3 regions of the Peribacillus sp. NPDC046944 genome follow, and region 2 is predicted to be linked to each of the others. Evidence: riboswitches for the same ligand, from Rfam matches in the RefSeq annotation. Region 2 holds a riboswitch; each other region holds the start of a gene.
What was found. A riboswitch is a leader RNA that binds a small molecule or an ion and turns the genes downstream of it on or off. The one in region 2 is predicted to bind S-adenosylmethionine.
Positions count from the first base shown of each region.

Region 1: linked by a shared signal. The riboswitch ahead of ACQKIC_RS12955 (methionine ABC transporter ATP-binding protein) and the one ahead of ACQKIC_RS17020 (methionine biosynthesis PLP-dependent protein) in region 2 are both predicted to bind S-adenosylmethionine.
Region 3: linked by a shared signal. The riboswitch ahead of ACQKIC_RS04505 (sugar ABC transporter substrate-binding protein) and the one ahead of ACQKIC_RS17020 (methionine biosynthesis PLP-dependent protein) in region 2 are both predicted to bind S-adenosylmethionine.

Region 1 covers NZ_JBNNML010000006.1:142,924-145,191, reverse strand. Annotated here, with positions in the region: gene ACQKIC_RS12960 (O-acetylhomoserine aminocarboxypropyltransferase/cysteine synthase family protein) at 1-981, shown strand, start outside; SAM riboswitch class I at 1,094-1,205, shown strand; gene ACQKIC_RS12955 (methionine ABC transporter ATP-binding protein) at 1,351-2,268, shown strand, end outside.
Region 2 covers NZ_JBNNML010000010.1:51,405-53,672, forward strand. Annotated here, with positions in the region: gene fumC (class II fumarate hydratase) at 1-686, opposite strand, end outside; SAM riboswitch class I at 1,006-1,120, shown strand; gene ACQKIC_RS17020 (methionine biosynthesis PLP-dependent protein) at 1,206-2,268, shown strand, end outside.
Region 3 covers NZ_JBNNML010000002.1:314,885-317,152, reverse strand. Annotated here, with positions in the region: gene ACQKIC_RS04510 (sugar ABC transporter ATP-binding protein) at 1-345, opposite strand, end outside; gene ACQKIC_RS04505 (sugar ABC transporter substrate-binding protein) at 413-1,528, opposite strand; SAM riboswitch class I at 1,642-1,748, opposite strand; gene ACQKIC_RS04500 (GTP-binding protein) at 1,838-2,268, opposite strand, start outside.

The sequences.
Region 1 (2,268 bases), on a different contig from region 2:
TACGGCGGGACCTATAATTTATTTGAAAATACACTCCCTAAATACGGAATCAAAGTGAAATTCGTCTCACCTGATGATCCGGAAAATTTCAAACGGGCAATCACTCCACGAACGAAGGCCATATTTGCCGAAACAATCGGCAACCCAAGCTTAAGGGTTCTTGATATCGAAGCAGTGGCGGAAATAGCCCACGAAGCAGGGATACCTCTTATTATCGATAACACTTTCGCAACGCCGTATCTGTGCCGACCAATTGACTTTGGGGCGGATATTGTCATCCATTCAGCTACAAAGTGGCTATTGGGTAATGGTACGACATTAGGGGGAGTCATCATCGACGGTGGTAAATTCGATTGGAATTCGCCTAATTATCCAGGCTTTACGGAACCTGACCCTAGTTACGATGGACTTGTCTATTCCGAAGCGGTAGGGCCTGCTGCCTTTATTACGAAAGCGCGTGTGCAATTGCTTCGGGATTTGGGACCGACGTTAAGTGCTCAAAGTGCATTCCAGTTCACGCTTGGCCTGGAAACGCTCCATGTCAGGATGAAGGAACACCTGTTGAATACGAGGACAGTCATTCAATACTTGGAGAACCATCCGGCAGTCTCATGGGTTTCTTATCCGGGTAACGATGATCATCCCGATAAAGCCCTTGCAGATAAATACTTGCCTAAGGGAGCCGGATCTGTGGTGACGTTTGGAATTAAGGGGGGACGTGAAGCAGGTTCCACACTCATCAATTCGGTTGAGTTATGGTCGCATGTCGCCAATGTCGGGGATGCTAAAAGCCTAATCATCCACCCAGCAAGTACAACTCACCAGCAATTGAATGATGCAGGACTGGTCAAGGCCGGTGTCAGTGCCGACCAGGTTCGCCTTTCAATCGGTATTGAAAATGTAGACGATTTACTTGAAGATCTAGAGCAAGCGATTGAAAAAGCGACGAATATCGTGTCAGTGAATTCTCAAAGAGTTTAATGGAGAAACAGGTACACCCTAGGATTTTACATTGCACTCCTTTTTTATCTGTGTTAAAATTTCAGACATAGTAAAGTGAATGTTAAGACAAAAAAGAATAGTCCATATATAGCTCTTATCAAGAGAGGTGGAGGGATGTGCCCGTTGAAACCCGGCAACCGACAAGGATTTTCCTTGGAAAGGTGCCAATTCACACAAAGCGTAGAGGCTTTGGGAGATGAGAGGAAGGCCTGCTTTTCCCTGCCTTTCTGCTCATGCAGAAGGGCTTTTTCTATTTTCTTTGAATCATAGAGGGATAGATTCATCAGGAGGCCATAAAAATAAATCGACTAAATTCATAGGCTTAATTGGATAAAGAGGTGAGCATACATGATTACATTGTCAAACGTCAGTAAACTTTTTCGAACAGGAAAAGCAAATAGCGAAACGATTCATGCCGTGAATAGTGTGAATTTAGAAATAAATAAAGGCGAGATTTTCGGAGTCATCGGATACAGTGGGGCTGGCAAGAGTACGCTCATACGTATGCTGAATGGGTTGGAACGGCCTACTGAGGGCTCCGTGAACGTTGCGGGAAATGAAGTTTCAACAATTAAAGGGTCTAAGCTTCGTAAAGCCCGTCAAGAGATTAGCATGATTTTTCAGCATTTTAATCTCTTGTGGTCAAGGACCGTTCAAGAAAATATATCCTTTCCTCTGGAAATTGCGGGCATCTCCAAGCAAGAACGCATCAAGCGCGTCAATGAACTCATTAAGTTAGTTGGATTGGAAGGAAGAGAAAAAGCGTATCCATCGCAGCTAAGTGGTGGACAGAAGCAAAGGGTGGGAATAGCGAGGGCTCTTGCCAATAACCCGAAAGTGCTTTTGTGTGATGAGGCCACGTCCGCTCTAGATCCCCAGACAACCGATTCCATCCTGGAATTGCTTGTGGATATAAATCAACGCCTTGGTTTAACCATTGTCTTGATTACACATGAGATGCATGTCATTCGGAAGATTTGCAATCGAGTGGCTGTGATGGAAAGTGGACGGGTAGTCGAACAGGGAGCTGTCCTGGAAGTATTCAGAAACCCTAAAGAACAGATGACTAAGCGTTTTGTTCAGCAGGTGACGGAACCAGAAGAGACAAAAGAAACGATGGAGCATTTGTTTGAACGGTATCCAGCAGGAAAAGTGATTCAACTGACATTCGTGGGGGATCATGCAGAAAGCCCGTTGATCACAAAATTGGTACGTAATTTTGAGTTGGATGTGAACATTGTCCAGGGGAAGATATCACAAACGAGA
Region 2 (2,268 bases):
GCCGTACCGCCCAATGCAAGGTTCAATAATTTTTGGCTACTTTCTTCGATCATCGCCAAATCTTTATCAAGCATTGCTTTCCAACCGGAGATTTCTTGGCCAAGAGTTAGTGGTGTCGCATCCTGAAGATGGGTCCGTCCAATTTTCACGACATCCCAGAATTCTTTTTCTTTGGCTTCGAATGTGTCACGAAGCACTTTAATGGCCGGTACCAATTTTTCGGCAACTTCCATATAAGCTGCGATATGCATGGCTGTCGGGAATGTATCGTTAGAGCTTTGCGCTTTGTTAACATCATCATTCGGGTGAAGCATCTCAGTTTCGCCTTTTTCCTCTAACCATTTATTCCCTTTGTTTGCGACCACTTCATTCACGTTCATATTACTTTGTGTGCCGCTACCAGTTTGCCAGACGACAAGTGGGAAATGTTCGTCAAGCGTACCTTCAAGGATTTCACCACAAATTTTAACGATGGCATCCTTCTTCACTTCTGAAAGATCGCCAAGTTCAAAGTTCACTTTTGCTGCCGCTTGTTTTACGTAAGCAAATGCATGGACTAATTCAATCGGCATTTTTTCATAACCGATTTTGAAGTTATTACGGCTTCTTTCCGTTTGTGCACCCCAGTACTTATCAGCAGGAACTTTTACTTCCCCCATTGTATCTCGTTCGATTCTAAATTCCATGTGTTCTCCTCCTATATTCGCACTATCCACTGAGAAACAATATGTATATGTAATGAATAATGACGTTTTATATGATCCCCTATATATTGTACAAACATTATTATTGTAAAGCAAAAAAAACGGAACACAAATGACCTTTTCCTTCAGAAAAGTCCGTTTAATCTGAATCCGGTTCTATTACTCTGTTGAATTCGTAATTTTATAATGATAAATCTGATACATGTTCCATAATAGCTAGTCCCAAATAACCGTCTATTAGGAATGTCCTTGACAGAATCCTATATTTATAGTAAATTCAAAAGAAATTGAATAATCAAAACTCTTATCGAGAGAGGTAGAGGGAATGGCCCTATGACACCTCAGCAACCTTCATTTGTTTCAAACCAATGAAAAGGTGCTAATTCCACAAGTTTGTGTAACTTGGAAGATAAGAAGAATGACTCTATCCTACTTATTCAAGTCTTCTTCTTAAAGAAGACTTTTTTTATTTTATTTAACTAAAAGGAGCAGTGAAAAATTATGTACAAAACAGAAACCTATCTTGCTCAGCTTGGAAACCGCAGTGAAACGGCGACAGGAACGGTCAATCCGCCCGTTTACTTCTCGACGGCTTTCCGTCACGAAGGAATTGGTCAATCAACAGGATTCGACTATACACGAACAGGAAACCCTACACGCCAGCTATTGGAGCAATCGATCGCCAAACTAGAACATGGCGATCAAGGATATGCATGTAGCTCGGGAATGGCTGCCATTGCCACCATCCTTTCCTTATTCAAATCAGGGGATGCATGGATCAGTAGCGAAGATTTATATGGCGGTACATATCGTTTATTAGAGCATGGCTTTAAAAAATGGGGGCTACAATGCGAATATGTCAATACATGTTGCCTGGAGGATATTGAAAAAGCAATCACCCCTCAAACAAAGGCCATCTTTATTGAAACTCCCACAAACCCTCTTATGCAGCAAACGGACATTCCAGCCGTCGCCGCTCTTGCCAAACAATACAATTTACTATTGATTGTTGACAATACTTTTTACACGCCGATCATCCAACAGCCCCTCTTACTTGGTGCTGACATCGTGATTCACAGTGCAACGAAATATCTAGGTGGCCATAATGACGTGTTGGCCGGCTTGATTGTGGCAAAAGGCGCCGAGTTATGTGAGTCCCTTGCTTTCCACCATAATGGTATGGGTGCGGTATTGAGCCCATTTGATTCGTGGCTGTTGATGCGCGGGATGAAAACCTTGGCACTGAGAATGGAGCGTCATGAAAAGAACGCCAAGGTTATCGTTGATTATTTGACGGAACATGAAAGTGTAACGGATGTTCTCTATCCTGGTCGTGGCGGCATGATTTCATTCCGGGTCAATGATGAAACGGTGGTCAACCCATTTCTACAGTCCCTTTCATTGATTTCATTTGCCGAAAGCCTTGGTGGCGTCGAAAGCTTCATCACGTATCCGGCGACACAGACACATGCCGATATGCCTCTTGAAGTTAGAACGGCAAATGGAGTTTGCAATCGACTCCTTCGATTCTCTGTCGGCATCGAGGACAGCGGAGATTTAATCG
Region 3 (2,268 bases), on a different contig from region 2:
TTGTTTTCTCCCCATGTTCTGTACGGATTCATTCAGCATCACGTTCTCCGCAACCGTTAAATAAGGAATGAGGGCCGTATCCACTTCCTGATACACAATTTGAATGCCAGCTTCCTGTGCCGACTTTGGCGAACGGATATCCTGTACCTGGCCATTTAGGAAAATGTCGCCGGTATAATGGACATGAGCTCCTGATAAGACTTTCATTAGCGTCGATTTCCCTGCTCCATTTGCGCCGACCAATGCATGTGCTGTTCCCGACTGTACTGAAAAATTAACTTCACTAAGCGCTTTTACACCTGGAAACTCAATCGATATCTGTTTCATTTCTAGTTGAATGCCCATGTCCAATCCCTCCCATTAAACAGACACTCTCTTCAACTTGAAAGAGAGTGTCTACTGATTCTGATCGTTACTTCTTATAATGTTCTTTCAATACTTTCATCCAGTCTTCTTCAAATTCCGTTGATACTCCCCAGCCTTGAACAATGCCGGATAGATTGGTCATGTTGACAGCGTCCTTCGATGATTGAAGCTGTTTTTGAGATATCAATGATGCTTCTAAATCATAGGTTTGCGGCGTTTCTTCCCCCGCTAGTTTTTTCGCTAGCAGTCTCATATTCACTGCACCAATCAACTTCGGATCAACCGCTGCGGTATACGACCATGAGCTTCCTTTTGTTTGAATCTCCTGAAGGTCGGCATTGGACACGTCAATACCATAGATTTTCACTTCATCGCGCCCCGCTTCTTTTATCGCACGCGCTGCTCCGATAGCGAATGCATCCCATGTTGCGAAAATTGCGTCTATTTTACCTTTTGGATACTTGTTCAACATCGCCGATACCGCGTTTTGCGTCTGGACCGAAGTATCTGAAGATGCCACTCCGAATCTTTCAATTTCATGAATGCCAGGATTTTCTTTCAGCTTTTCTTGATACACGGCATTTCTTCTCACCATAGGAGGGAAACCATCTACCCAAAGGTATGCAATGTTCGCTTCGCCTTTTTGCTCTTCAATCAATTTGTCAAAAGCAAGAGTTGCCAATGCTTCGTCATCTTGTGAGGTTACTGTTACCCCATCAATTTTCGTTAAATCGCCGATGGAATCGAATGTGACTACGCTTTTCCCTGCATCAACCAACTTTTGTACGTCATTCACTGTCGCTGCATCATCACCATGGGAAATGATATAGCCATCATAGTCTTCCTCCAGAGCCTGAGCGATGGCGTCATGGAATTTAGCCGTATCGCCATTGGCCGTAAAAGTATCTACTTGGAAGCCAAGTGCTTCTCCTTCTTCTTGCGCCCCTGCTAAGTATTGGGCCGTGTGATCATCGCCGCCAATTTTACGAATGACTTTAATTTTAGCTCCCTCGCCTTTCGCAAATCGCTCTGGAACATTTTCAAAAGATACCTTTTCCTCTTTTTTCGCTTCCCCTGTACTTTGTCCCGAAGAACACCCCGTCAAAAGCAACGCCGAAGCGATGACTGAAACGAAAGCTCCTTTTAAAATTGATCTTCCCATTTTAATTCCCCCTATTTTTTACATTATTCTTATCTGTTAGCTCGGCATAAACACAAAATAAAAACCTCTCTAAAATAGAGAGGTTTAATCAGCTGGTTTGCAGACTTATCCCTCTCTTATCTGTCAAAACATTTCTGTTTTGCAGGATTTAGCACCAATTCCTAATTGGAACGGTTGCTGGGCATCGTAGGGCCAGTCCCTCCGCCACTCTTGATAAGAGAATATAATGTGTTACGTTTCGTTATGATAAGTACCACTTTATAGGGATATAGTCATTAAGTCAATAGTTTTTAGAATTTTTTAAATGTTTTATTTTCCTTGCAGTTTCGCCAGGCGTCTTTTCTCGATTTTTTCAAGGCGTTCGAATTGGCGTAGTTTCACTTCGAACAGGGTAATCGGATCACGGTAGACTTCAGGATTTTGTCTCATATGTTCCAATGTAGCCTGCTGTTCTTTGATTTCGGCTTTCGTCTGTTCGATATTTTTTTCAAGGATGGCAAATGGACTGCGGTAGAACAGGGATATGTCACGTTCCAAGGATTTTTCGAACAATCCAAACTGAGTAAGGAATCTGTCACTGATCATATCGGCAACATCCTGGAAGTCTTCATTTTCCAAGAACTTCTTATATCGATTGTACATATTCGCTTTATTTTGCGGAATCGCACCAAATAGCTTCCCGGCTCCCTTAAGAATCAACTGAGATGGGGTCCTTCTTAGTAATATGTTTACATTTTCTA